DNA from 4 places in the Paenibacillus sp. J22FR5 genome. Region 3 is predicted to be linked to each of the others. Evidence: riboswitches for the same ligand, from Rfam matches in the RefSeq annotation. Region 3 holds a riboswitch; each other region holds the start of a gene.
What was found. A riboswitch is a leader RNA that binds a small molecule or an ion and turns the genes downstream of it on or off. The one in region 3 is predicted to bind cyclic di-AMP.

Region 1 (7,490 bases), on a different contig from region 3:
GAACTGGAGTGATGGACATGATCGTTGGAAAAAAATACATAATGACACTCGCGTGCGCTGCTAGTTTAATATCGATTTTCGTCTTACCAGTAGAAGCCAAAGACGGTCCATTCCGAGATGTCAAAGCTTCTTTCTGGGGCGCCGGGGCTGTGCAATGGGCCTATGACAATAAGGTGGCGGAAGGATTTCCGGACGGGACATTTGGGCCTGACCGGCCTGTTGAGCAATTAGAGTTTATCGCGATGCTTGTTCGTGCTTTTCAGCCAGCAGATGTAGAACCACCTGGTATAGGTGGTGATTGGTCAACACCTTATGTCAATTATGGATTGAAGAACAATTGGACATTAATATCGCAGAAGACGATAGAAGGCTACCAAGAGCCTGTATATGTGAACAGAGGGACGGCGACGTTATTACTTGCCAATGCAGCAGGTAAAAGCTATGACAACATGTACCAATCGATTGAATATATGATGCAGTTAGGTGTGTCGAATGGAAAAACGGAGATGAATTATAACGGTTTCATGCCCGAAGATCGTTTAACAAGAGCAGAGGCTGTGACCATGATCCAACGTTTTCGGAATAAAATAGAAACACTTCGCCCAACTCCTGACATCAACGTTGCTAGGAGCAATGATTTTGATCCTAGGACTGCCAAAGTAGGGGATCTCGTGGCAGGATGGCAAATTACTTCCATCGATAGCAAAACAAACGAGAACGGGGAATTGTTTTATGCAATTGTCGAATTTGATACGAGAGAAATAACGATAAGTGGTACGTATGATAACGTGCCTGAAGGCAGTGAATTTTTTGACGGTATCATGTTTACGCTCGACACGGATTCCGAGACGAAGATACCAAGAATCAAATCTGGTGGAACCAGAACAGGAGACGCGATCATTTTTCGTTCCCCAGAGGCAGAGAATGTATTCTCACCACAAGGCTCGCGGGGCAGCGCGACCATAGCGATCTCTGGATTTTCCATCCATTATTGGCCGAAAGATGATTATCGCGATAGCACTAGGTTTGTGAAAGCTATTGAAGTGAGTCCGAATAACTAGGGGGATTAGAAATGAGATTGTTGAATCAAGGTTTCGTATTGCTTATTGGTGCAATTCTACTTAGCTCATGCTCAGATGAGAAGTTTAGCGTTGACCAAGCTACAAAACAAGGAGATGTCATCAATATTCATGGACAAATAAGTAATTTAGACCGGTTCACCCAGTTCATGAAGGACGTGGAAGGGCATGTAGATAGTCAGATTCGGATAGCACAACTGACCATTGAAGGGGATCCGATTTATTATGAGCTGGATTACAAAAAAGGTAAGATCTCTTATACCTATGATAATTCAGAGGATAAATTTGGTGCGAAAAATATTATAAAAACCGTTTGCACTGGTATAATTTCAGAGAAAGTGGAGCGTGGTGTTGCTTATAAACTGGATGGTTGTAAAGATACAAAGATTGGGCAATCTTTTACGTTTGTGGTACCGGGTAATGGGGGATAGGAGCTTCAACTTTCTCATTCCATTTGTGCTAATTCATAATCAAACCAGGTTCGTATTTCTCCAGTTGACTCGTTCTCGATCGTATTGTTGCGATGCTTGATGAAATTGTTTCTTTTCTTATCCAGATAGCGAAGAATTGAGGGCTTAAGTAGTCAATACCAAATTGACTTTTATTGTTTGCGCTTTCAAGAATGAGCTGGAAAATTTTGAGTCATGTTTTCACTGATTTCGCATGATACAATCTTTAAGATCCGTATTGGATCAAACAACTTAGAAGGCCGAAGCTTCGTGTGAAGCACGGGGGACCCAATCTCTGGGGTGAAGCCGCTTTTTCGCGGCCGGGTGATTACTCTTTGATCCGAATCCGACAGCTAACCTCGCAGGCCGCAAAAAGGAGAGGTTTATTTTGAAACGTTACAAAAAGCTTATGGTTACTGGTGCACTTGGTTTGAGCATCCTTATGGGGACGAATGCGGCATTTGCTGCGACGGGTACTTATACGGTAGCAGGTAATGATACCATGTGGTTGATCTCGAAGAAATATGGCGTCAGTCTATCTTCGCTTATCAAGGCAAACCCTCAAGTTGCTAATCCGAACGTGATTTGGTCGGGCATGAAACTTAACATTCCAAGCAGCACGAGCTCTAACTCGGTTACCCAAACACCGGTTACGACTGCGCCATCGCAATCAGCTTTTGCAAGCCAAGTAGTTAGCTTAGTTAACCAAGAACGAACAAAAGCTGGACTGAAACCTTTAACCAGCAACAGCGCACTTACAGCAATGGCTTTGGATAAAGCGAAGGATATGTACAATAACGGTTATTTCGATCATACATCGCCAACCTACGGTTCTCCATTTGATATGATGCGCTCATATGGAATTAGTTATTCCTACGCGGGTGAAAACATTGCTAAGGGTCAACAAACGCCTGAAGCCGTCATGACCGCGTGGATGAACAGTTCAGGTCACCGTCAAAATATTTTAAGTCCCAATTTCACGCAGATTGGCGTTGCCTATTATAACGGTGAGTGGGTTCAGGAGTTTATTAGTTATTAATTTTTTTGAAAATATCGTAATCTAGTACCAGCAACCTAGTGTTGCTGGCTTTTTGCGTTTAAATAAACAAAGCAGGGATTTTTTGTGATTTATTGAATTCATAATTAGGAACGTTATTTATTAAATTGTTAGTTTGGAAATGGCCCTAATCCTATTAGAATTATAACAACAACGTAATAAAATAGTTCAACCAAGAGGTGCACCCCATGATTAAGGTTTCCACAGAAATTGAAATTGAAGCAACGATTGAAATTTGTTTTGATTTTGCAAGGAATATTGATATACATACTCAGACTGTATGGCCTCACACAAAGGAAAGAGCGATTGCCGGAACAACTACAGGTATGATAAGTGGAGGGGAAACGGTTACTTTTGAGGCGAGGCACTTCTTCATTAGACAAAGACACTCTTCACTCATATCGAATTACGTTCGACCCTATCAGTTTGTTGATGAGATGATACAGGGTACTTTCAAAAGTATGAGACACGAACATGAATTCATTGATTTAGGAAATAAAACTTTAATGAAGGATACTTTATATTTTGAGGCTCCACTTGGTTGGATAGGATGGATCGTAGAAAGAGTTGTCTTGAGAAACTATATGCTGCGTTTTTTGAATTATCGAAATGCACAATTAAAGATAGTTGCTGAAAGACTTAAATAGAAGGAGGAGCCAATATGAATAAAGTTGATGCTCGTTTGATTCACCATGATGAATTAAGTGAACTCTTAAAATTGTACAAGCACTTACATGAACATGATCCTGATCTCATTTTTGATAATAAACTTGAAGACTTATGGCATGAGATCATGAACGACAAATATATGAAAATTATTGTTGTAGAGAAAAATGGCGTGATTGTATCTTCAGTCGTGTTGACGATTATTAAAAATTTGACTAGAAATGCAAGACTTTATGGACTTATAGAGAATGTGGTAACGCATGAACAATATAGAAAAAATGGATATGCCAGAATGGCTTTGGATAAAGCAATTGAAATTGCTATGGACCATACCTGTTATAAGGTCATGCTCATGACAGGGTCAAAGCGTGAAGAGATACATAGTTTTTATGAGAAGAGCGGATTTAGCAAAGGTTTGAAAACAGGATTTATACGCAAATTAGAATGATTCAAACATACGACTGGACGGTTCACTCAGGCAATACTACCCTTCAGGAGCTCGCGGAGATCGGTCAAATGGAGAAAGAAGCTGTTTTGAATGCAGAAGTATTCATCATCATGCTGCCAGCAGGAAAAGGAAGCCATGTCGAGCTGGGACTTGCTTTAGGGGCTAGGAAGACTATATGTTTATATTCTGCAAATGAAGATTTTAATGATATTGAAACAACGAGTACATTTTATCAGTTACCTGAGGTCCATAAAATAAATGGAACATTAGACGATTTGGTTTCTAGAATTGATCGCCTGTAGAATAGGCGCCCGCAGGCGCAAATGGGGTTGTGAATTCGAACGAGAAATTGCTTCGTGGAAAATGGTGAATCCAATTGCGCATAAGTGGCTGTCTCACAAGTAGATTCTTCTACTGGTGGACGGCCATTTAACATTGGTCAGGGTATGGGTCCCACAAAAAGTCGAAAGGGAACCTAGGTGCGCTATCTCGTTGAAATCGGCTATTTTTGGCGTTAAGCGGAACTATGATGCGCTATTTGCTCGATTTTCGTATTTTTTGGCGATTTTCGGTTAAATAGAGTACTGACGTTCCCTTTCGAGGCCAATATCGCACGTTTAGCCGCAAATAGCGTCCCCTGTTTCCCTTACAGTATTGGTTCGTTAAAAAGGAACATATGAGATTGAAGATTTTATGGTCTCATCAAGCTTGACGGGGTTAAGGGAAGCTATTCGGTATCACTTATCACAGAAGAGGCAAAGAAAATAAATATCCTCACCAAGACAGATGCCTGTAAGCAGTGGGGGATAAATTGGTCCATCGTTTGAATTGTTTGCTAAATTGAGACAAATCCTTGTAACCAAGCTGTTCCGCGATATGCTCGATCGAAAGCGTAGGGTCCATCAGCATGAGTTTAGCTTGGCGGAGTTTGATTGTACTTAAATAATGACGTGGCGAGACCCCGTAAGCTTTGTGAAAAACGCGATTACAGTGCGCAGGACTGTAGCCGAGTTGCTTCGCAATCCCTGTAATCCGGAAAGGATCCTGCCCTTTGTTCGTTGTTGAAGCTTGATGCTCAATAAGCGCTGCTAGCTGAGGGGCTAGGCCTGAATCTTCTGTGTGCCGATTAGAAGCCTCGGCTTCATCTAATAATACCTCGCTCAACGCGGTGAAAATGCGAAAAGAAGCATGCAACGATTGCAGCTTTAAACTCAGACCACTAGGGGCATTTTCGCTAGCCATTTGCGCAAGATCCATAAGAATAGGGCGGAGCAATCTCTCCATTTTGCTGCCAGAGGGGTGAAGCGTTAGGCCAATTTGATTTAATTGCTGACGAAACCAAGGATCGGTTACCTCCAAATGTACACACACGTACTCCATCATGCTCCCATCGACAGCGCCCAAGCTTGCATGCAACTCATTCGGAAGTATCCAAACCAAATCACCTTGCTTTTGTACAAAATGATTCTCTCTAACACGCATCCGCTGTGAGCCTTCTACGACGAGATTCAGCTCAAACATGGGATGATGATGTTCTGGAAAAGACCATTGCGCGTTAACTTTGCGAAGATGTGCAGCAAAAATCCGAAATGAAGCCTGCACATCGGGCAGCATGCCGCCATGAACGACATTTTCGAGACCAGCGGGTAATGATTCTTGTTGAAAGTCTTTCATATATGTGAGCTCCTTTGAAAAGGTAGTAAGCCGTTCGCTATGTTAACTATCTCATTGAAAAGGGGTGGAAATCAAATGTTTCTTTTGTCCAAATGAAAGATCGTATTGCCCATGGGTTCAGTATTTTGGTCATTGTATAATAAGGGCAAATGACTGAGAGGGGCATCCTGATATGAAGAACCAATTTTTCAATGCACACCATTCGCCAGTTGGCGCATTTGCAAGCTTTACACTAGGTTTTCCAGGCAAAAGCGGAGGCTTCGACCTAGAACAAGCGCGACCTCCAAAGCAAAATATATATATTGGACTAGAATCCATCCAAGGCGGCATTTATGATGCATTGCCTTTCTTCGAGCAGGTTAGTGAAGACGAGAGCCTTCGCTATGATATCGAAAATCCAGATCCGAAGCCGAATAAAAAGAAAGTATTGTTTCCTTTTGCACAGGACGAGATTCGTAGAGATTTCAAAGTCAGCACAGATACGTGGAAAGCTGGCGATTTGGAATTTAGTCTCATTTCTCCGGCACAGTCCGTTCCTGATCCAACAACAGCAAGTGAAGAGGAGCTTCGTTTAGCTCTCGTCCCAGCCGTTCTTGCTAAGATTACCGTTGATAATACCAAAGGCACTTCATCTAGAAGAGTATTCTTCGGGTATCAAGGTACAGATCCGTACAGTGCCATGCGCAGGTTGGATGATACGATGGAAGGCGCCGCGGGTGTTGGACAAGGTCGGATTACGGCAATAGTTTCTCAAGATCCAGAAGTGCGTTCAGGGTTGTATTTCAGTATCGAAGATATTTTGCAGATGAAAATTGCCCAAAACTTGACTTTCGGCCTCGGTACGGTTGGTGCCTTGTTCGCAGATACGCCTGCTGGTGAGAAGCGAACGTATCACTTCGCAATTTGTTTCCATCGTTCAGGCATCGTTACCGCGGGTCGTGATGCATCCTATACCTACGCACGTTTATTCCCAAATATTGAAGCGGTTGCTGGTTACGCATTGGGGAATTTCGATAAGCTTGCTGCGCTTGCTCAAAGCTCGGACGCAAACATCGAAACTTCTCGCGTGTCGGCGGATCAGAAGTTTATGCTTTCGCATGCCATTCGCAGCTACTATGGAAACACACAGCTTCTGGATATGGACGATGAGCCATTCTGGATCGTCAATGAGGGCGAATATCGCATGATGAACACGTTCGATTTGACGGTTGATCAATTATTTTATGAGCTGGCTTTGAATCCATGGACAGTTCGTAATGAGTTGGATATGTTCGTAAAGCGTTATAGTTATGAAGATAAAGTCTGCTTCCACGGTGACCCTACTGAATATCCTGGCGGAATCTCCTTTACACATGATATGGGGGTAGCGAATACCCTTTCTCGTCCAGGGTACTCTGCCTATGAGCTTTACGGTTTGGACGACTGCTTCTCGCACATGACGCATGAGCAGTTGGTGAATTGGACATTATGCGGAGCGACGTATGCGGCACATACAGACGATCAAGCGTGGCTGCAAGCGAATCTAAGGATTTTTGACAAATGTTTAACGAGCATGATCAATCGCGATCATCCGAATCCAGAGCTGCGCAATGGGGTTATGTCACTAGATAGTACGCGCACCATGGGTGGAGCAGAAATCACTACCTACGACAGCTTAGACGTCTCACTTGGACAATCGCGTAACAATATTTATATGGCAGGCAAATGTTGGGCGGCATACGTGGCTATGGAAAGCATTTTTGCTCAAAATGGCAGAGAAGATCTGGCTCTTATTGCGAGTGAGCAGGCTTTGAAATGCGCACAAACCGTAACGTCATACGTAACCGAAGATGGTTACATTCCAGCCGTTGTTGGTGAAGGCAATGATTCCAAAATCATTCCAGCCATCGAAGGCTTGGTATTTCCTTTCTTCACAGGTAACAAGTCAGCGCTTGATGTGAATGGTCGTTACGGCTTTTATATCGAAGCATTGAAAAAGCATCTGGATGTCGTACTTGTAGAAGGCACCTGCCTATTCGCGGATGGCGGCTGGAAGCTTTCCTCCACAAGTAATAACTCGTGGCTAAGCAAAATTTATTTATGCCAATTCGTAGCACGTGAAATTCTTGGTTTGGCTT
Region 2 (7,490 bases), on a different contig from region 3:
GATAAGTCGCCGAAGGATGTCCAACAGCGGGTTTTCCGTGAGCAAATTCGTCTTGCCCGTAAGCTGGGTATGCCCATTGTGATTCATAATCGCGATGCGCATCGAGATATTTTAACGATTCTCAAAGAAGAGAAGGCGGCAGAGGTCGGAGGCATCATGCATTGTTTCTCAGGCAGCTGGGAGACAGCGAAGCAGTGTCTGGATATGAATTTCCATATTTCGTTTGGAGGCCCCGTGACCTTCAAAAATGCTGTGCAACCGAAAGAGGTGCTGGCACAGGTTCCGCTTGATCGTCTATTGATCGAGACGGATGCTCCTTACTTAACGCCCCATCCTTTCCGCGGCAAGCGCAACGAAACCGGCTATGTGCGCTTAGTGGCTGAGACGGCCGCGGAAATTCGGGGTATGACGTTGGAAGAACTGGCTGAAATTACAACGAACAATGCGATTCGTTTACTCGGTCTCAAGTAAAACGTTTTTCTTGAATTTCCGTCGCAGGACAACGCTGCACGCGAAAGAAATAAAGGCGAGACAGAGCAGCGGGACTAGACTATATAGGATAGGGGTTCCGATCATAAACGGAATGGTTAGGATAACAAGCTCCAAGGTGAGAGTTAACCAGATCATATAAGCTAAGGAACCTGCTTTGGCTTGCGGTTCCAATGGATACATATCAAGCCAGAACGTATACCGATGTGCACGCTCCAGCGACGTAAGCTGAACCATCGATATAACAAGTGCAATGAGTAGAATTACGCTTCGCGCAGTAACCGAGTCTGAAACGGCAATGGCTAATACGCCAATCACAGTCAGTCGGAGAACAATGGCGAACAGCTCGGTTCGCAGCAATGTCTTCATATATAAATAGAGAAACGCTGAATCTTGTCGAAAAGGAACAAATCGTGTGAGTCCGCTGATCCAACCTCGGCGGGCTATTCGTGTTGGCAGCTGCGGTACATCGACGAACCAGTTAAAGAAGGCGTAGAGTCTAGCCTGCTGCTGCTTCTCTTTGGCAATCAGATAATCCCATCCGATCACATATTTAGCTGCGTATCGAAACGTAATCAGCCAAACGAATACAAGAACTAATGCAGCTAGACTAGCCCATAAGACACTGTAGTTAAATAGGATTGTAATTAGGGTAATGGATGCCATCCATCGAAAACAAACGGATAGGAATCTTGTTCGTTCAGCGGCAAATTTTCCTTCCTGCCAACTAGCGAATAGGTTCGCTACTTTTAATAGAAGTAATAGAGCAAATATTAGCAGAAATGGCTGCGCATTGGTGCCTAGACAATGCTTATAAAGCGGTCGTAGTGTGATCCAAGCGAGAAATAACCAAACGCCTTGAAGTGACAAGCTGTACAGAAAGCTGCTTCGAAAATAAGCACCCATTTCATTCTCGATCCGCAATAGAAACATCCGATCGGCACTCCGAGTCAGGGTCCGAATGGGACTTGAGGTGAGAAGTGGAACGAGCAAGAGCAGGACGATCCATAAGTAGGGATAATCTGTCGGAAGACGCTGTAATGTTTTTGCATAATAATAGGAAGAAACGATGACAAGAAACAACAAGAAGCCGATAAAATTACTTCGAGCGGCATACTGCCAATAGCCCATGGATTCCTTCATATAATGTTGAAATCGCTGCTTCCATAATGCATGTGTGTTAAATGCGCGTATATTTTCCATTGGAGGGGTCATCGCAGTTCTCCTTGAACTAACCTATAGAAAATGTCGTCTAATGACGCCTGAGGAAGCGCTGTTTGTGCGCGTAATTCGACTAAATCTCCCTGGGCAACCATGTGACCTTTATGGAGGACGACAAAGTTATCGCAATATTTTTCAATCGTAGACAAAATGTGAGAGGAAATGAGGAATGATGCGCCTCTTTGCTTCATGTTGACCATTAATTCGAGCAAGGAACGTATGGCTAACGGATCGAGTCCGAGAAATGGCTCATCAATGATATATAAAGAGGGCTCGATCAAGAAGGCATTCATGATCATCACTTTTTGTTTCATCCCTTTGGATAAATGACTTGCGAAGCTATTCAGCTTGTCTTTCATTTGAAACTGCTCTAACAGGGACTGGGATCGGGCTTCGAAGTCCTCCTTGGAAATGCCATATGCCATGGCTGTTAACTCAAGGTGTTCACGAATGGTAAGCTCTTCGTATAACTCCGGACTTTCAGGTACATAGGCGTATGTCGCACGGTAGGGTAAAGGACTTTCTGCTAAAGTTAAGCCGTTAATGCGAATGGATCCTTTTTGCGGTTGTAGGAGCCCTAATATATTTTTGATAGTGGTACTTTTTCCTGCCCCATTGAGTCCAATTAACCCCATCATTTCACCTTGACGGATCGAGAAGGTAAGGTCATGGAGAACGGGTTTGTTGGGTAAGTATCCCCCGAATAAAGCGTTTACTTGTAAGATGGGACCCATCTCAATTGCCTCCCTAAATAGCAAATTATTGGTATTTATTGATCGAATACTTCCAGAATCATTATAAACAAATTTGCATTTTTAGCCTAGTTTTGGCCATTATATATCAAAAAAACGAGTATACGTACGTTAAACATAGACACATGTAGATATAAGTGGGTTATATATGGAAAATAATCGAAATTTAAGTGATTTAGCCCTTTTTAACGGGTGTTAATCCCTTTACAGGTTGAGATTAACAGCGTAATATACTTTTCATAATAACTTAATATCCAATTTGCCAATTTTCCATTCGCTGAGTTCCAAATGTGGAAACGGGGGAACCACTGCAAGCTTAATTTGCATTCAAATGCGGTTAAGTAAGCAGATTGAGTAACAGGGGTGAATCATGGACGTCAAACAAGCAGTTTGCGTCTACGTAGGGCGACTCTCACGTCCGAATCCGTCAGCTAACCTCGTAAGCGTAAGAGAGGTAACGATTGTCGTGCGTGCTATTTGTATTTCACTATGCAAACTAAGCCAGCGAGAAGAGTCCTCTTCTTGCTGGCTTTTTGTCCTCATACAGGGTTTTACACAGATCAGATGACATAAAATGACCCGGAATTCATAGGATGATGAATAGGTAAAAGGGGGGGACGACCAGATTCGGCTACGCAAGAATGCTGATGATGGCGAGCATGTTAAGTTAAACTAAAAACCTTAGTCGCGTCAAATTTAATCATGCTGTAACCTGGCGGCGAGGCTTTGAAGGAGGACCGAAGAAGTGGGCAGTATCTCAATTAGCGAGACCCATGTAAAACGATCATCCAGCATGTCCTTCGCATTGCGATGGAAGCATGAAAACTTGCGTTTGATTTTAAGCCTAGCTATAATCTCAATCGCAATGACTTTCATGTTTTTGGTGTTGTTGTACGGAACGGCTACCAAGAGCGTATCCGTGGTTGTGAATGGACAAGAAACTATTGTGCACACGAAGCAATGGGTCCTGCAACGCCTACTGGATGAACAAGCCATAACGATTGGTGAGCACGATGAAATTTCAGCTTCACTCACGACCAAGCTCAAGGGTGGAGACAAAATTGTTATCGAGCATGCCTCACCAATTCAATTGACTGCTGATGGAAAGACCACCACTGTTTACACAACTGCAAGAACGGTAGAAAGTGCATTGCAACGTTTAAATATTGCACTTGGGGAGAATGATCGCATTACTCCCGAACCGACGGCCGCTCTAACCACTGGCGATGAAATCAAAATCGTCCGTGTGAAAAAAGAGACGGAGGAAGTCTCTGAACCGATCGCATTCGAGACAGAGAAAAAGAATGACGCGTCTTTACTTAAAGGGAAAGAGCAAGTCGTCCAAGAAGGTAAAGAAGGCGTTCTGGTGAAGAAGAAAGAAAAGACTTTCGAGGACGGTGTTTTAGTCGCGGAAGCAGTTGTGGGTGAAGAAGTACAAACAGAAAGTGTTAAAAAAGTAGTATCGGTAGGCACGAAAAATCCGGTTGTTGTTCTCTCTTCCTCTTCACCGAGTGTCGATGAGGTTTCCAAAAACGGTGTGACCTTCGGCTACAAACAAATTCTCAAAAATGTGAAGCTAACCGCCTATTCAGCGGACGTGGAATCGACAGGTAAGACGGAAGGTTCTGCTGGCTATGGCAAAACCTACACAGGGACTACCGTGACTGAAGGGCGCACGATTGCGGTCGACCCGAAGGTGATTCCACTCGGATGGTGGGTGTACATTGAAGGTATCGGTTTCCGTCGTGCTGAAGATATTGGCAGCGGCGTGAAAGGCCAGATGATCGATGTGTATTATGAAGATCACAGTTATGCGAATAAATTCGGAACGAAACAAGGGTACACCGTGTATGTGGTTGGCCCTACTAAACCGTCTCAAAACTAACGTGTAAACGGTAGTTTTGGCGGGAACACTAGCTCATACACGTAGCTTGGCATATGCCTGCGCGAAAGAAGAGGAGACCCCTCTTCTTTTTCTGCGTACTGGGGAAGGAAAACGTAAATGATAAAAGAAATGATCGTTGTGGAAGGCAAGGACGATACAGCTGCCATCAGGCGGGCTGTGGAGGCGGACACGATTGAAACAGGCGGCTCCGCTATCGGACAAGCCGTACTCAAGCGGATCGCGCTGGCTCAGCAGCGCAGAGGCGTCATTATATTCACGGATCCAGATCACGCCGGTGAGCGGATTCGCAAGATTGTGGCAGCCAAGGTGCCTGGCTGCAAGCATGCCTTCATTACGCAGGAGCAAGCGGCGTATAAGGGCGACATCGGCGTCGAGAACGCGACGCCAGAGACGATCCGTCAGGCGCTTCAGAGCCTGCGGACAGAGTATGACGCGGCGGTTTCACAGCTGACGATGGAAGATCTGATCGCTGCCGGCCTCATCGTGCATCCGGATGCGGCGGCTCGCCGGCTCGTTGTAGGCAATGCGTTAGGCATTGGCTATTGCAATGGCAAGCAGTTTTATAAGCGCTGCGCGATGTTTCAGATTTCCCGAGAGGAATTCGAGGCAGCATTGGAGCATTTGAATTGAATCATGAGTACGAAAACCTATAGATAACGAGGTCTATTCTATGACGATATCCGGACAAGAAGTTATTGTAACCGCAGAAGATGTGGCAACACCAAGTAAAACGAAGCAGATTATTAAGAAAAACGGTCTCGTGCTGAAGAAAAGCTTAGGCCAGAACTTCCTAATTGATCAGAATATATTGAGCAAAATCGTCATGGCCGCTGAGCTCGGGCCAACGAAGGCTGCGCTGGAGATCGGCCCTGGCATCGGCGCGCTCACACAGCAGCTGGCCAAGCTCGCTGGCCGCGTGCTGGCCGTCGAGATCGATCAGCGTCTGCTGCCCATTCTGGGCGAGACGCTGGCACCCTACCCCCATGCCACTGTCGTTCATGGGGATATCTTGAAGACGAACCTGCCGGAGCTGTTTCGGCAGCATTTCGAGGGCATGGAAGGCGTCAGTGTTGTCGCCAACTTGCCTTACTACATCACGACGCCGATCATTATGAAGCTTCTTGAGGAGAAGCTTCCCTTGGAGAATATCGTCGTGATGATTCAAAAAGAGGTGGCCGACCGCATGGCGGCTCGTCCAGGCACCAAGGATTACGGCAGCCTTAGCATTGCCGTGCAGTTCTACTGCGAGCCGGAGCTCGTCACCATCGTGCCTCGCACCGTCTTCGTGCCGCAGCCGAACGTCGATTCCGCTGTCATCCGACTGCGTGTGCGTCAAGCGCCGCCAGTCGAAGTGGCGGACGTGGACTTCTTCTTCGCTGTCGTTCAGGCATCCTTCGTGCAGCGTCGTAAAACCTTGTACAACAACCTCGCGGCTCGGTTCTTTACCAAAGAAAACAAACCTGAGCTGGAAGCTTTGCTGCACAGCATTCAGATCGAGCCTTCCCGACGCGGTGAAACGCTTAGTATGGAGGAGTTCGCACGCTTGTCAACGGCTCTTCGTGCGCACGGCTGCAAATAACCCGCACCAAATGCCTAGTCTCGCCATAGGATACCCCTAGGAGGGGATTTGTGCGATGAGGCAAGGAGACTTTGTAACCCGTATTTCCTATGGCGGAGACGTCGTGTTTAAAATTGAGCGGATTGAGCATCTCAAAGCCATTCTGAGAGGTGTCGATTTCCGCCTGCTAGCAGATGCGCCGCTCACGGACCTGACGAAAACGAATAGGGCGGAGACCTTAGATCATCCACGGTCAAGCTCGCCTGAGTTTCGTGAGTCGCTGCGTCGGCTAGCGGTGTCCCAAGTGCAGTTGCAGGAAAAGAATCAGCTAGCTATCAACCTTAAACAAAAGCCTCAAACAAATAATAATAGCTATTTTGAAGTGCCTGGGAGGGTGCTTCATCTGGATGGCGATCCAAGCTATCTACGGAAAAGTATGCAGTTATACGGAGAATTACGTGTGCCAGCAGAAGGGTTTTTTGTTCCCGAGGTGCAAATGGCGGAAGCGTTGCAACGATTGCTTCCTCAATATAAACCCGACATTGTCGTGATTACGGGCCATGATGGCATTCTGAAAAATCGGCAAAGTACTAGCCCGAGTAATCTGTCGAGCTACAAGAATTCTCAGAACTTCGTGAATGCGGTTCGGGTGGCCAGACAATATGAACGGAATCGAGATTCGTTAATTGTTGTTGCAGGTGCATGTCAGTCGCATTTTGAAGCCTTATTACGAGCCGGAGCTAATTTCGCGAGTTCACCTGCCCGCATTCTCATCCATGCCTTAGACCCGCTGTGTATCGCGGCTAAGTTGTCCTATACCTCGACAAGGGAAACCATTTCGATGCTGGATATTATGGACTTGACGGTGACAGGTTTAGAAGGGTTAGGCGGGATTGAGACACGTGGCAGCTATCGGATGGGTATTCCGGGGATTGAGCACGCGGATATAGACGTTTCTGGATGAGAAAAGCAGGATGAGTTGCGTTCTTGTGTTGTGGTGGATTCGGATGGGTAAGTAGGGACTTAAGAAACACTTTCATGTCATGGACTCCTTAGAGGAGGGTGGCGGAGAGTGTTCTTTTTTTGTAAATGGCAAGATTGGATTGTCTGCATTTGCTTCATAAGAACCTAGATAAATGTACTCATTCTTGAAGGTGGATGAAGAAGTTTATCTATAACTGGAAAAGTGTGAATAATTTGCGAACATTGGTGACAACCTGAAGGGAGGGGAAATCGGAAAACGAATAAAAATGCCGTTGACAACGGGATTGGGGTGCTGATATAATATTTGCCCTCATTTGACATGATTGACTAAATGGGTTATAATTGACGAGGAAAGAGGTGGTAGTTGACAATGGCAAAAAATGCGCTATTGGAAATCAAACGCAGTTTGGAGCCCCACGTTGGGCAGAAGATCATGTTGAGAGCGAATGGTGGCCGTCGTAAGACTGTCGAGCGTTCTGGTGTTTTAGAAGAAACCTACCCTTCTGTGTTTATTGTGAAATTAGATCAAGAATCCCATGCCTTCAAACGAGTGTCATACAGCTACGCCGATATCCTCACT
Region 3 (7,490 bases):
TGCCCGTTCCAATGCGTGGCTTGTTATTGGATGCGAAGATGTGAGATATGTAGACGACTCCTCGATGCGCAAGGTGATCTTGCAGCCGTTGTAAGTCGGCTAGGTACAAAGCTCTGTCTTATATGAAATCCCCTATAACAAAGAGGCGATCTCCGAAGTAGAATCATCTACTGGTGAGATCGCCTCTTTCAACATTTAAAACAGCTTTTTACCTAACACATGGTCAATCGGAATGAAACCAATGACCCGGCTATCCATACTATTATTCCGATTATCCCCCATTACGAAAATATGATCGTCTGGGACCGTCCACTTCTTGTTCCCATTCGCTCTCATTTCCTCGTTGATGTAGGACTCGTTCAATAGCTCGCCATTGCGGTACATTTGATTATCCTTAAGCTCCAGTTGATCCCCTGGCTTACCAATCACACGCTTGATCCACACATGTTTATCATCACCACGGACGAATAAGCTGAGCAATGGGCTGTCCAACAAATCATTTTTAAAAGTCCGTTTCATATCCACCCTAGAGTCGATAATGACGATATCCTCATAGTTAGGTTCGTAATGAAAGGTATGTGAAAGCTTGGAAACATACACCCTTTGACTGTCGTGCAGCGTTGGATCCATCGAATGCCCGCTAACTCTCGTCGATTGGAATACAAATACACCAAGAAATACGACTAAAACAAAGGAAATGGCAATGGAACCAAACCAGCTCCAAATCTGTTTGACTACATTCAACCTGATCGCTCCCTCGCGTTATTCCGCTAGCCCGTGTTTGAAAGCATAGATCGCCGCTTGTGTGCGATCTTCTACACCAAGCTTGGCTAGTACATTGGTGACGTGGAATTTCACCGTCTTCACACCTATGAATAAATCATCTGCCAGCTCTTGATTGGATTTGCCCTTCGCAATCAAGCGAAGCACTTCCATCTCGCGGTCCGTTAACTCTTCATGCGGTTCCGCTACTGGCTTCGGTTGACGGAACCGGTTCATAATTTTCGAAGCAACCTGTGATTCCAGAATGGATTGCCCTTTGGCCGCGGCTCTAATCGCTTGCGCGATTTCGGAGGCTCTCGAGGTTTTCAACAAATAGCTGAAGGCACCCGCTTCAATCACTGGATACATTTTCTCATCATCTAAGAAGCTCGTCAACACAATGACCTTACACTCCGGGTATAATTGCAGTAATTTTCTTGTCGTTTCAATCCCATCCATACCTTCCATGACTAGATCCATCAGGACCACATCGGGACGATATTCTTGGGCTAGCCGAATGCCATCCTGACCATTGCTCGCTTCGCCAACAACCTCTATGCCATCTTCCGTTCCAAGTACAGCCGCAAGTCCGATTCTGACCATTTCATGATCATCGACAAGTAGTACTTTGATTAAGGTGTCGTCCATTCGATTCTCCCTCTCTATGTACAATGCTAATTTTCGATCAGTTGAGGATCGCTATCTAGTATAGGTACCCGAATCTCAATCCGAGTGCCTCGGTCAGGTGCCGTAATGATATCGACTGAACCGCCTATTTCGTTCACACGTTCCTTCATGGACACGATGCCATAGGAAGTCAACTTCTTCGCATCCAAAAGGAACCCAACGCCATCATCGCGGATCACTAATCGAATGCCATCCGAACGGTGTAGCAGCTTCACTTCCAACTTATTTGCCTTAGAATGACGCAGCGCATTCGAAAGCGCCTCTTGTACAATTCGAAATAAATGATCTTCGATGCCTTTGTTTAAGCGGATTTCTTCATCCATATCCCAAGAAATGGCCATCGGAACCTTAGCTGCAAGCTCTTTTAAGAGCTCAACAAGACCCTCGGACAATCGTTTTCCTTCCAAATGGATCGGTCTTAGATGCAGCAATAATGCGCGCATTTCGGATTGAGCGACAGAAGCCATCTCTTCGATGAGATGAATTTGCCGCTTCGCTTTCTCGAAATCTTTGTCCAACGTCCGTCCTACGGCTGTTGCTGTCATCGAGATCGCAAACAATTGCTGGCTTACCGCATCATGCAGCTCGCGTGCCAACCGCTGGCGCTCTTCAATGACCGCAGATAGCTTCGCTTTCTCGGTAAGCTCAGCGTTACTATTTGACAGCCGTTGGAGAGAGGTCACTTGTTCTTCCCAGCGCTTCATAATCCGGCCAAGTTGCTCGCCCAAACGTCCGATCTCATCTTCCCCGTTCTCGAAGCCTTCTCGGGCAAACGTACCTTTTTCTAATAAAATCATCGTCTCCATCATAGGTTCAAGTCTGCGTGTAACTCTAGAGCTGTTCCAGTAACCGAACACTGCACCAATCACACCGAGTATCAGTAAGGCCATGAACGAGAACTTGACACCTTGCTGCCAGCTAGTAAAAGGCTCGATCAAATGTCTTGAATTCAAGAAGTACAGCATAGCTCCGAAAACAGCGAAGCTAAAGAGGATGGCTTCCCCCATGCTGCGCCATATCATATTCGTTAATCGTCGTTTGTAGCCGTCCAACTGGTGATGAACCTCCTCGAAATAAACGGCTACACCGTCCTCTTAGGACGGTCTCGTTTATCTATCTAAAAATATAGCCCGTGTAATATGTGAAACAAATACTTTCTTCTATTTCAAGAAAGTTACAATACTTTGACCTTGATATCTCCTACGATGAAAGAGAGAATGAGTTTCACCCGATGGTCGCCATGTTGATAATTCTCCGATTGCCAAACCACTTTGTTCATCACGCCTGACTCTCGTTGTTCAGCGATTTGAAGCTGACCGAGCATGACGGAAGCAGTAACGGAAACGCCGATATCATCGGGTACTTTTATATCAATATCACCTACAACGCCCTGTAGGATGACTGTTGTTTCCTTTTGTTCAAGAATAGCGAGCGAGAGATCAATGTACGTTTCTCCCACCAAGTACCATGTCGAGGTATTACGCATAATCCAAGGTTCACGGCCAAGGCGCACGCTATCGACGAGCTTTTGCTTTTGAATATACGTATCATCTTTATGAACCTGCTTCGATCGAATGAAAAATAAACCTAATGAAATCAACACAACGGCAATGACAATTGTGAGATGATCACCAAATAAAATGACGGCTCCAATCCCGATCAGCACATATCCCTTACGCTCTTTACGTGAACGAACGCGATGAATGCCCAGCAGAATAAGGATTACGGCCATAATGGGAAAAAAGCCTATGGTATGATCCAGAAGCAAAAAAACACCGGCTCCAATCAGCACAAGCGCTGTATTCCGGCTGCGGTTATTTTTCGTTTCCTCTCCCATCGATGCACCTCCTCTGGCTGCCATATCTCTTTCGTTCATACGATTCCTAGCATACCATAAGAATGGACGACCTCCAAGATGCAAATCCTTATGGCACAAGGCTTTGCTTCATGGAGGTCACGTTCAAAGGCTACTTCCTGCCGCGCGAGTCTCGCTCATCACGAGAACGCTGATCCTGCTGCCACTCGTGCTGCAGCTTGCTGCGCAGCGAGCGCAGCTCATGCTGAAGGTTGCCGCCGGCTTCCTTCAGCGTCTCCTTCGACAGGCGGCCCGCCACGCGGAGCCCCTGCAGCGCTTCCCGGCCAAGCTCGCGGCCGGTGACCTCCAGCTCGCGCCAGGTGTCGCGAGCCTCTTTCCCGTGCAGCCCGCCACGCGGCGGCTTCACATCCTCGGCTGCGTGCCCGGCACGCAGCACGCGCAGCTCCTCTGCGAGCGCCAGGCACAAGTCCTGGCTGCTCGCGTACTGCGCGCGGTAGTGTTCGCTCGCGGCTTCCTCGCGCAGCTTCTCTTGCAGCGCGAGCCGCGCTAGATCCTCTTCGCCGGCACGCATCGCCAGCTCGGCTTGTTCGCCGCGCAGCTTCGCCATCTCCTCAGCGCGGCCGATGTGCCCACGCAGCGTGATAGTCGCCTGCAGCGCCTCCTCATAGCGTGCTTCAAGCTCGGCAACGGTGCTGCCCTCATTGGCAGCGGGACTCGTTTTCCCGACGGCCTCCTGCCAGACGGATTCTGCCATTTTGCCAATACGGTCAAATATATTCGTAGGATCAACTTCCCGATGCTTATTCATGTCAATCGCCCCTCATCCCTTTATCATACTCCTATCGTAACGCAACGAAGCGATCGTCAAAACCGACTCCCGACTGTTTTTGAACCTAGACCTAAGTCTAGTATGTGAGGTGTCACCCATTATTTGGTCGTTGTTCAGGCTTACCTGCGATGATAAACTATTTGAAGCCGAGTCTAGTACATAAATAAGGTACTGGTACGGGGGACGAATTACTTGGGGTGAATATTTGCTTCAGCTTGGAGCAGACTAGGGAGAACCTTCTTCCCGAACCCGTCAACTAACCTCGAAGGCTCATGAAGGAGGATATACCAATTGAATAAGCTTACAAAAGGGTTAACTAGCCTTGCTGTTTCGCTGACAGTACTGGCAGGAGGCTTTCTTTCCCCATTTACGGCACATGCTGCTGAGATGGAAGTGAAAGTGCAAGTCAATGATGAATTGATCCATTTCCCTGATGCGCAGCCATTTCTGGATGGCAATCACGCAACACAAGTTCCACTTCGCTTCGTAACGGAGAAACTTGGATACACAGTGAACTGGCAGAAAGATGGAAATCAAATCAAAGTAACACTCGAAAACAACAAACATACGATTACTTTAGTTTCGGGTCAAAAAGAAGCAAGTATTGATAATGCACCCATCACCTTGGATACCGCTTCTCAATACCAAAATGGGCGGGTATACGTGCCGCTTCGCTTCCTTTCCTCAGCTGCAGAAGTTCCTGTTCAATGGGATGCAAGCAGTAATCTAGCTATCTTAAATAAAGATGGCAAGTATCATGCACCAGACTATCAAGTATTCGAATCCACAGCTTATTCGGCAGATCCTTCTGAAAATGGCGGCTATGGAGCCTTTGATTATTTGGGTAATCCACTCGCAATCGGCACCGTTGCTGTTGATCCATCCGTAATTCCACTTGGTTCGAAACTCTATATCGAAGGTTACTCCTTCGATGGGCTTCCTAAAGGCGGTATGTACGTGTATGCAACAGATACCGGCGGCGCCATTAAAGGAAATCGAATGGACATCTTTATTCCAGGTTCGAAGAGATCCTTACAAAGCTTTGGCATTCAGACAATTAAAGTGTACCAACTTTCCAATTAAAATGCAGAAAAAAGCTGCCTTGAGAATCCGCTCAAGCGCAGCTTTTTTCATGCCGTTTGGGTGAATGTTCCCATTGAATAAGGGCATTAGTCCAATCAACGCATATCCCCCCGTCATATGTTGTATAGTGTTTAACCCACATCAAATGAAAACCGGAGGGGATATTATGGCAGTTGCAGCTGGTTGTGGAACGCCAGGTTATGGAAGTTCTGCAGGCGTTATTCTTGTTCTTTATGTATTGTTGGTCATCATTCTTGCTACTTTCTACTAAGACCATTTCCCGCTAAACGATCTACTTTCAAATAGACCCGCTTGTTATAGCTTCTAGCGCTGAAGCTTAGCAGGCGGGCTTTATTATGTGTCACTTAAAATCGATTCCACTTGTTCGTTGGGTCAAAATCTGCTCAAGCATTCCCCCGATATGAGCGCCCGCTTCCATAGGTGGAGTTCCGCCTCGATGAATATTCGAAATAACCATGCGATCCGAGTCCGTTCTCCCCGTACTTGGCTTATAACACATATAAGCGCTTAACGATTCCGCTGTCACAAGGCCTGGCCTTTCGCCAATGAGCAGTACAAGACAGTCTGGCTTCAGCAAGTCCCCTATGGCATCCATACAGCCTACCCGTCCTCGATTTACATAAATCGTCGTTCCTGTCGTTAATCCTCGCAATCTTAAGGAATCCAGCAAAGCTGGGTAAAGATCACGCATATTCGCTTCAATACTCTTAGCGCTTAGCCCTTCGGATACCACGATTTGCACCTGCGGCGTATGCTGACATTTCACTAACAGTTCCTGCTTGCTCTCGGACTTCAGTACTCTCCCAAGCTGAGGGCGCTTCAGATACATATCCTTCGTTTCTGCACAGGAATCGACAATGAACCATCCCATTTCCGAGAGGAACGCTTGACTCACCTCGCTTTGTACCGCATCCACGGCACTGGCATGATCCCAAATAAATGTCAACAATTCACTCGTCAACGGTCGAGTCCCTGTTCGGGAAACACCAATGCGTGCCGGAGTTAAAGCTCTCATCGATGTAAGTTCATCCATCCTTCGCACCTCCTCGCCAGAATAGCCTAGGATCACCAGCGAGCGCACTTAGTGTTCCGTTAGACCATAAGCCCATGTCCTGCAGCCAATCTCGGAAAGCAGGTGATGGCGTACGCCCGAATAACTCTCGTAAAGTCGCAATATCATGATAGCCCAGTGATTGATAATTAAGCATGCAATCATCCGCCATGGGCACACCAATGAGGAAGTTTACATGGGCAGCAGCCAGCATGACCGCTAAGGAATCCATATCATTTTGATCAGCATTCATATGATTGGTATAGCACACATCCACTCCCATCGGGAGACCATGCATTTTGCCCATAAAATGGTCCTCAAGACCTGCGCGTATGACCTGCTTACTGTTGTATAAATACTCTGGACCGATGAAGCCCACCACCGTGTTAACTAGAAAAGGGTTATAGATCCTGGCTAAGCCGTAGCATCTCGCTTCCAACGTCACTTGGTCAATGCCATGGTGAGCTTCAGAAGACAGTTCTGAGCCCTGCCCCGTTTCAAAATACCACCGATGCGGCCCCGTCGCACTGCCCTCACTGTAGATTAAGGCATTCGCTTCATCGAGAAGCGCCTTATGAATGCCAAACGCACGATTGCCTTTTTCTGTTCCGGCCAAGCTCTGGAAAATAAGATCAGAGCTTGCTCCCTGCTTAATCGCCTCCATCTGTGTCGTCACATGAGCCAAGACACAATTTTGCGTTGGAATGCACCAGGTATCCATCACTTCCTTCGCGGCTTCCAGCAGCGCTTTGGTCGTGTGCGGGTGATCCGTCACTGGATTAATTCCAATAACCGCATCCCCAATACCATAACTAAGCGCTTCATACAGCGATGCTCGCATACCTTCCAATGAGTCAGTCGGATGATTCGGCTGCGCTCTGCTGCTCAGCGTACCCCTATGGCCAATCTCCGTGTTACATCGCGTTCGCACCTCAATGCGCGATGCCGCCTGAATGAGATCCAGATTCGTCATCATTTTGGCAACAGCGGCAATCATCTCGCTCGTAAGCCCCTTCGAAATACGGAGAAGCTCATCTCCTGTTGTGTCCGTCCGCAGAATATACTCGCGCAGTTCTGCCACGGACCACTGGCTAATAGATGCATATACTGCTTCATCGAGGCTCTCCTCGATGATTTTGGATACCTCATCATCTTCTGCTGGAAGTAGAGGATGATTTCGAATATCACACAGGAGAAGCTCAGCGAGAACAGCTTTGGCGGCGACCCTTTCCTTCCTATCC
Region 4 (7,490 bases), on a different contig from region 3:
GGGTATCGACCGTTTACATTGATCCTGTGAGCGGCAAATTGTCCAATGAGGACTGCCCGAACGCCAAGATGGAGGCTTTCCTCTCTGGCACGGAGCCTACCACGTATTGTACAGGCAAGCCAGCTAATCCAGATGCGAGCAACGGTCAAAAAGCCGGCTCCAAAGGAGATAACGGCTCCTGGTGGAACGACCTTAAACGCTGGTGGAACGACTAATTTACCGTTACAAGAAAACACAAAAAGGCAGTACTAAGCGCGTCTTAGTCCTGCCTTTTTGCTGTCCTAGTATATGAGGTAACATACACTAGGGTCTAGTATACCCGCTTCGACATTATGTAACAATGGATGACACATAATGTTCATATTCTCCATATTTGCACAAGAAAGCTTAGGAGAGTGCGTCCTTGAGGCTTTGATCTGAGCGATTCCACCAGTCTTCGTTGTGCGCAATCAAACAGTTTCGAAGGGCTGCTCGTTCACTGTCAGACAACCCATCTAGGATAAATTTGCGCTTCATCGCACCATCCATTTTGTTCACGTGCTCAGCAAGAATCTTCCATCCACGGCGTGCTTCGGTATCGATTAACATTTCGCATGCAGACATCCCTGCATAGTAGGCGCCCTCTTCTGTTCGATCAACCGCCACCCACACAATCCACGCTTTACGGCCATTCGGGACATCCTCTTTGTTCGTGGAGAATTTGATCCCTTTCTCGATCTTACTCTTGGCATGCAGTGTTCCTTCATCCAGATACGCTTCATCCCCGTCAATAATGATCCCCGAGACGTTACTAAGATCAATAGCTCCTGCACCGAAGCCTTTGTGATTCACTTTCGAGCTTACTATATTTAAGGCCAGCTTCTTCTTATCCGCTTCCATAAGGGCACCTTCCACTCTACATTAGGTTAAAATGACGACTTGCTTTCATTGTAGCGAAAGTCTTCCAGTAGAACAAGGGGCGGCAGGCTTCCATGCCTATTTCTCTCCACATTAGAAAGTATAAGTTTTCGGTTCCCGAAAACGTCTTTCTACTTGGCGATAACACTTACCCTTCCGGGGTCCCCGCAAAGTAATTGGACTTTACTTCGAAGGTTAGCGTCACTTTGTGGAGTAGGGTAGCGGTCGCTCATCCTTGAATTGCTTCGATAGAGGTTTTCTCACATTTCTTTCCCCTTGCAGAAATATTCCCTAGGTTGTCTACATATACATGCTGTAGATGCTTGTTTAGGCGGGGTGAATCTCATGGATATGAATGCTCTATTCAATAGCCGCAAGGTACAATGGTTTGCTGTCATGCTCCTTGCTGCCGGCGCAGTGTTACTTACGAACACCTTGCTCCCCTCCGCACCAAGGGGGACTATTCCTGTCGTTTCTAAAGAGGTACCTTCTGCTCAAACACCGGACATGCAGCCTGCAGATAACGGCAAACCGCCGTTAGAAACCTCAACACCACTTAGCTATCGCATTGCCGAATATCACATGAACGTTGCCTACACACCAGAAACGCAGCAGCTCCTAGGGCAACAAACGCTCACGTGGGAAAATCCAGGATCTGTTCCTGTGCAAGAAATTTATCTTCACCTGTATCCGAACGCCTTCGCTTCAAAGAAAACGACGTTTATGCGCGAATCCGGCGGGAAGCTGCGAGAGGATGAAGCGAAAGCTGATAGCAGCGGCAGTATGGAGCTGTTATCCGTGAAATCGGATAGTGGCGACGATCTCACTAAACGGATGTCGTTCGTGCAGCCGGATGACGGAAACAAGGACGACCATACGTTGCTCAAAATTCCACTGCCTAAGCCCGTGGGATCTGGAGAACGCGTGACCATTAGTACCGAATTTCTTGTTAAGCTGCCTGCAGCTTTTGCCAGAATGGGGTATGTGGATGACTTCGTTATGGCAGGGCAATGGTTTCCAAAGGTAGCCGCTTATGAACGCAAGGGCACAAGAGGGCGGACTGAGCCTGGTTGGGATCTTCATCAATATCATGGAAACTCCGAGTTCTATGCTGATTTCGGGATGTATGATGTAAAAATTCAAGTGCCTGCAAATTATATTGTGGCGGCCACAGGCTTTCCTGTGAAGCCTGCTGTGACGGAAAATGGTACGAAGACGTACCAATTTTATGCCGAGGATGTCCATGATTTCGCTTGGTCGGCGTCACCTCATTTCGTTTATGTGGAAGAGCCCTTCTCTACACCACAAATTCCTGGGGTCAAAATCAAACTGTACCTCGATCCCAATCATCAGGATTTGAAAGATCGCTACATGTATGCCGCCAAAAAAGCGCTATCGCGCTACAGCCAATGGTACGGAACGTATCCGTACTCTACACTTTCTATCGTAGTACCACCACCTGGCGGGAATGGGGCCGGCGGCATGGAATATCCGACCTTAGTCACCGCTTGGGGAGCAAGCGACAAAGATCCGGACCTAGAACTAGAACGAGTAGTCGTCCATGAAATTGGCCACCAATTCTTCTACGGACTCGTTGCCAGCAATGAATTCGAGGAAGCATGGCTCGATGAAGGCTTCACCTCCTATGCGGAGGATAAAGTCATGGAAGCCGAATACGGTGACGCACCAAATTTACCTGTTGAATCTAGTTATATCACATCACCAAATGGACTTCAGAAAGATGCATGGGACTACACAGGACATGATCAATATGCAGAAAATGTGTACACGCGTGGCAAGCTTGTGTTGAAAGCCATTGAGCAACAAGTAGGTACCAAGGTGATGGACCGTATCATGAAGACGTATTTCGGGCGGTGGCAATTCAAGCATCCGTCTACGAAGGATTTCCAACAGGTTGTGGAGGATGTCAGCAAAACGAAGTGGGATGATTTCTTTAATCAGTATGTGTATGGCAATATGATGATGGATTATTCTGTTGAGAGTATACAGGTCAAGCCTCAAGGCAGTAAGGGTGCTCAGACTTACGAAAGCACTGTGCGCATCGTTAAGCATGGCGGCAACTCACCCGAAGTGCCAATTCTGTTCCACTTTGCAGACGGCACAACGCTGGATAAAACGTGGGATGGCAAGGAAGGCAGCATCGAGTTCAAATTAACGAATGCGTCTCCAGTTGATTGGGTGCGAATCGATCCGAAATACACGCTCATCCTCGAAAATAAGCACATCAACAACTTTTATCAAACGCAATTAAACACAAAATGGCAAATTCGGTGGAATCTCGGCATGATTCAGCTCCTGCAAGCTATATTCGGCTCAGTCGCCTGGTAAGGACTTGGCTTACGTCTTATGACAAACTCTGAGCGTATGCTTACGAAGCCAGTTTTCTAAAGAAAACTTTAAGGAGGGACCTCGTTGGCCACCTATATCAAATCCGGTTTCAGGGCAGCTATGGCGCAACCTTTTGCCACGATTATTTTATTCCTGTATCAGATGGGCTGGGGTATTCTCCTGTATAAGCTTGTGCAGGGAATACTCGTCCCCCTCATGCATCGTTTCCCTGGCGCTGATCAACCCAAGCAAGCTTTGCAGGTCTTCCTAGCTGAAGGCCAGTTTCAATTAATCAAAACAGATCTCAGCTATTCATATCTCTGGTGGTTCGCTGCACTCCTCTGTGCTCGTATGCTGCTAACCCCTCTCTTGAATGGCGGCGTCTTCTACTCACTTACGCACTCGCACCAGAACGCTGGTTATCGCTTTTTTCGCGGGATGAAGCAGCTTATGCTTCCCTTCCTACTTGTTTATATCATCCGGATCGCGTTTACCCTGCTTCCACTGATCTGGATTTTCCCAAAGGCCAAATACATTCTAGGGCACAACTCCTCTTATGAACAGGTTCTCCTCGAACTTATGCCTTGGATACTTAGCTTACTGGTCTACGGCTTTCTCTTGCAGCTCTTGTTTATGTATGTACAATTCGCCATCGCAGCCAAGCTAGGCATCACGTCGACGCTTATCTCTTTCTTTCGCTATGCGATGCCGATTGTCGGACTTGCCATCACCCTCTTACTTTTCACAGGACTATTGGCAGGGGTCACCGTCACAGCCACCTACCTGTGGGCAGGTCTGGTAGCGCTAATCATTTATCAGTTGTACCCACTCTTCCATATTTTCTTTCAAATTTGGGGCATTTCCTCTCAATATCAGCTTCTTTTAGCCAAAATATCCAATTAATATCCAGCAAAACAGCGAATAGGCAGGCATTCCCCCCTTCTCCATGAGAAAGGGGCTTTTTTTTGTCTATTTTCCGAACAATTCAGCATATTCTTAGCCTATTTTTCATGCAGAAAAGAGGAATTTCATTATTTATGACGAATTACAGGGACTAGCATCAAAAAAACCAAATATTTCATGCCGAATTCCTCAGTTTATGGGGAAACGGGGGAACCACTCCGGGTGAATTGATCTTGCAAGACAGGGATCATAGGGAACCTTCAACCGAACCCTCCAGCTAACCTCGTAGGCACCGGAAGGAGACAAGCAGTTGAAGAAGATTGTTGCTCTTGTATTTAGTCTTGTTTTGTTTTTGAGTATGAGTGTAGGAAGCGTTTTCGCTGCGTCCGATATGGACAACAAGGTAGACGAGCTCCTAGGAACTCCCTACAAATGGGCAGGAACCACAACCAATGGATTTGATTGCTCTGGTTTCACGTCCTACTTGTTCGGTGAGTTCGGCATCGACATTCCGCACAGCTCCAAATCACAAAACAAAGAAGGCTACTGGATTGACAAAAGTGAACTTCGTAAGGGCGATCTTGTATTTTTCAACACAGATGGCAGCGGCATCTCGCATGTAGGGATGTACCTCGGTGATGGTGAATTCGTTCACTCCGCTACCAATCAAGGTGTTGTTAAGAATAAGTTGAGCGAATCCTATTATGCGAAGCGGTATGTATCAGCCCGACGTGTTCTGTGGGATGATATCTACAATCAACTAACTGCTGAATCCAAGTAATATTCTCGGCACAGAATGAAGCCCTGCAAGCTCTGCTCGTAAGAGCGGCTTGCGGGGCTTCATTCATTTGAACGGGGATATCCGCGTATACTAAACGTACATCAATGGTCGCGCCTGGCTGACGAAGGATGAGGAGTTACTGGCTACGATGCAGCTGAATAGCAAGTCACCGATCGCCGCTGGTGGTGTCGAGGTACAGGGATACTTCGTGCATTGCAGCCGAGCACTCAATCTGTCTGTCGAACATTTGGGAACCAGGCACTTGGGTACCCGAGCAGGAGCAGCCGGATGGCATGGATATGTTCCGGGCGCATGTGGCGCTGAATGGGATTGCGCTGGAGGATTGAGAAGTTGTTACATAGCAATCGGATGAAGATCGGATTACAGAGATATAATCGAGAGCAGAGCGAACAGCAGGGATGCATCCAAACGAAGTAAGAACAGACAGCCATTATGTGTAACTTGACATCAGATGTGAGCCATCCTATAATTACGGCATGTCGTTTTCTAGGGTTCCGAGGCGTGTATGCGCCGGCTGGTCCGAGGGAAAACACACAGCGAATACGCTGTGGTCACGGAGGGAGAAAAGCCCGGGAGTCTAACGCAGTAATGCGAGACTCTCGGGCTTTTCTTTGTTTTTTGTGGCACTAACGACATAGATCGCAGGCATGAAGGAGTGAGAACCCATGGCATGGTTATTCCTAGTCATTGCAGGTGTTTTTGAGGTGGTGTGGGCCATCTCCTTGAAATTTTCCAACGGATTTACACGGCTTGTCCCCACTGTCGTCACGATTTTTGGGATGATCGTAAGTTTTTATTTCTTAGCTTCGGCTACGAAAACGTTGCCGATCGGAACAGCCTACGCGGCATGGACAGGAATCGGCGCCGTCGGCGCGATTATCATTGGCACTCTTTTTCTTGATGAACCGATTAGTTTAGTTCGTATCTTGTTTATGGTTTTGATCTTGGTCGGTGTGCTCGGGCTGAAATTTACATCGGGGCACTAAGGTGGATTTGGACATCCGGCTATTTTACTGTATAGCTCACGTACCAGAAGCTCCCCCCCACGAAGATGCGCAAATGCTGGGATAACGGCCGAAAGATGTCATTCAGCTCTTCGTAGGTAAAATAGTTCTTGAGAATTTCGTGCTTGGAGCCGTCGGCTAGTTCACGTCTTTTGTAAGTATCTTCGCTATCCGCATGGCTGATCAACTCTCCGCCTCTTCCCGGAACATAGACGTTATCCGCGATAAAAACCTGCGCACCGCTGCCCAATCGCTTATGGAAGCCTTGTAAAAAGTTGTCGATCCGATTGTGCGGAATGTGCGAGAACCAGAAATTCGCCAGCCCGTAATCAAACTCCCCTTGGATCTCGGATAGCTCATACGCATCCCCTTCGATAAAGGTAGCATTCCCCTTCGACCATCGCTTCGACTCCGCGATTCGCAGCACTTCTGGGCGTATGTCTACCCCAACAAGTTGCGACGCGGTTTCCGCAGCAATTTGTGTCCAATAGCCAGTGCCACAAGCGATTTCCAGCACTCGGCGGCCCTCCACCTGCTTCTTAATGATATCGGACAGAAGTGCCAGCTCTTGCCCAAACTCCGCATCTTCGCGGTGATAAATCCGCTCATATTCCTCTGCTCGTGCACCGTAGTAGGCTTGCATGCTCTTCTTTTCCTCGTCCAGTAGCACCTGCTTCTCCTTCACTTCGTGGAGAATTCGGTGTCTAGCCGACAACAAATCGGCAAAAATCGCTCCGCCCTGCGCGGCGTAATTTGCTAGCAGCCCCTGCGTCGCCATGACGATCAGCTGTGTCATCGACAAGCCTGTGTCATCCGCCATTTGCTCCAGATCTGATTTCACTTTCTCCGGCAAATACACAGAGAGCCGTTTGGTTTTGTCCTGTTTGTCCTCCATGTTTAGGTCGCCTCCTTTTTTTCAATATTATAACACATAATATATACCATATTAACATTCATTATGAGTTTTATGATAAAACTAACTATCTGCCTGTCCTAACTACCCCCTCCTCTCCCGTCAACTCCATGGAAAAACTACATTTAATTTCTCGAAATATCACTTGAAAAGGAAAACAACTGGAAAATACTACATGATTTGCTGGTTCACATTCAGACAACGACAAAAAAAGCCGAGCCCCATCCTATTCCGGATGGACGCTCGACTCTGTTACATCAGCTGCCGTTCCTCGCCATAGCGGCGTTTGAGCTGATTCAAGAAAAATTGCAGGGAGAGGAACAGCGCTGCAAAGCTTGTACCCGCACTGAGAATAATCCACGGATGCAGACGAATGTAACGTGCTCCATAGGCGATCAGAGACAGCCATTCACCGGATGTGCTGATGGTGATCTGGAAGCCGGCTTCCTCGTCGCCAATCGTTTCCGTACCGCCGAGGACGATATTGAATACGGCCAGCTGCCCGAGCAGGAAGAGCACCTGCATGAACTCGCTTAAGAAAATGAACATCATTTCATTTCTCATCGAGGGGAAGATATGCTTAAGCGTCCGATGCCAGAACGAACCGCCCATGAGACGGGAC

Region 1: another riboswitch for cyclic di-AMP. It lies ahead of safA (SafA/ExsA family spore coat assembly protein); the one in region 3 lies ahead of AC58P7_RS12945 (stalk domain-containing protein).
Region 2: another riboswitch for cyclic di-AMP. It lies ahead of AC58P7_RS28310 (resuscitation-promoting factor); the one in region 3 lies ahead of AC58P7_RS12945 (stalk domain-containing protein).
Region 4: another riboswitch for cyclic di-AMP. It lies ahead of AC58P7_RS17390 (C40 family peptidase); the one in region 3 lies ahead of AC58P7_RS12945 (stalk domain-containing protein).

Annotation. Positions count from the first base shown of each region.
Region 1 covers NZ_JCAUAN010000015.1:2,706-10,195, forward strand. The annotation lists gene AC58P7_RS18875 (S-layer homology domain-containing protein) at 18-1,061, shown strand; gene AC58P7_RS18880 (DUF4362 domain-containing protein) at 1,073-1,510, shown strand; cyclic di-AMP (ydaO/yuaA leader) riboswitch at 1,777-1,911, shown strand; gene safA (SafA/ExsA family spore coat assembly protein) at 1,917-2,567, shown strand; gene AC58P7_RS18890 (SRPBCC family protein) at 2,774-3,232, shown strand; gene AC58P7_RS18895 (GNAT family N-acetyltransferase) at 3,247-3,699, shown strand; gene AC58P7_RS18900 (hypothetical protein) at 3,768-4,001, shown strand; gene AC58P7_RS18905 (helix-turn-helix transcriptional regulator) at 4,474-5,373, opposite strand; gene AC58P7_RS18910 (glycoside hydrolase family 52 protein) at 5,546-7,490, shown strand, end outside.
Region 2 covers NZ_JCAUAN010000034.1:48,072-55,561, reverse strand. The annotation lists gene AC58P7_RS28325 (TatD family hydrolase) at 1-471, shown strand, start outside; gene AC58P7_RS28320 (ABC transporter permease) at 454-1,704, opposite strand; gene AC58P7_RS28315 (ABC transporter ATP-binding protein) at 1,701-2,444, opposite strand; cyclic di-AMP (ydaO/yuaA leader) riboswitch at 2,728-2,923, shown strand; gene AC58P7_RS28310 (resuscitation-promoting factor) at 3,208-4,347, shown strand; gene rnmV (ribonuclease M5) at 4,465-4,998, shown strand; gene rsmA (16S rRNA (adenine(1518)-N(6)/adenine(1519)-N(6))-dimethyltransferase RsmA) at 5,039-5,947, shown strand; gene yabG (sporulation peptidase YabG) at 6,003-6,890, shown strand; gene veg (biofilm formation stimulator Veg) at 7,281-7,490, shown strand, end outside.
Region 3 covers NZ_JCAUAN010000007.1:193,199-200,688, forward strand. The annotation lists gene AC58P7_RS12915 (hypothetical protein) at 1-44, shown strand, start outside; gene lepB (signal peptidase I) at 196-744, opposite strand; gene AC58P7_RS12925 (response regulator transcription factor) at 763-1,410, opposite strand; gene AC58P7_RS12930 (sensor histidine kinase) at 1,437-2,501, opposite strand; gene liaF (cell wall-active antibiotics response protein LiaF) at 2,624-3,286, opposite strand; gene AC58P7_RS12940 (PspA/IM30 family protein) at 3,417-4,073, opposite strand; cyclic di-AMP (ydaO/yuaA leader) riboswitch at 4,229-4,380, shown strand; gene AC58P7_RS12945 (stalk domain-containing protein) at 4,386-5,177, shown strand; gene AC58P7_RS12950 (YjcZ family sporulation protein) at 5,344-5,448, shown strand; gene eutC (ethanolamine ammonia-lyase subunit EutC) at 5,539-6,231, opposite strand; gene AC58P7_RS12960 (ethanolamine ammonia-lyase subunit EutB) at 6,224-7,490, opposite strand, start outside.
Region 4 covers NZ_JCAUAN010000012.1:134,055-141,544, reverse strand. The annotation lists gene AC58P7_RS17410 (transglycosylase domain-containing protein) at 1-215, shown strand, start outside; gene AC58P7_RS17405 (YwhD family protein) at 388-879, opposite strand; gene AC58P7_RS17400 (M1 family metallopeptidase) at 1,249-3,246, shown strand; gene AC58P7_RS17395 (hypothetical protein) at 3,331-4,149, shown strand; cyclic di-AMP (ydaO/yuaA leader) riboswitch at 4,318-4,456, shown strand; gene AC58P7_RS17390 (C40 family peptidase) at 4,460-4,930, shown strand; gene AC58P7_RS17385 (hypothetical protein) at 5,116-5,277, shown strand; guanidine-I (ykkC/yxkD leader) riboswitch at 5,427-5,529, shown strand; gene sugE (quaternary ammonium compound efflux SMR transporter SugE) at 5,617-5,937, shown strand; gene AC58P7_RS17375 (methyltransferase domain-containing protein) at 5,957-6,850, opposite strand; gene AC58P7_RS17370 (ABC transporter permease subunit) at 7,121-7,490, opposite strand, start outside.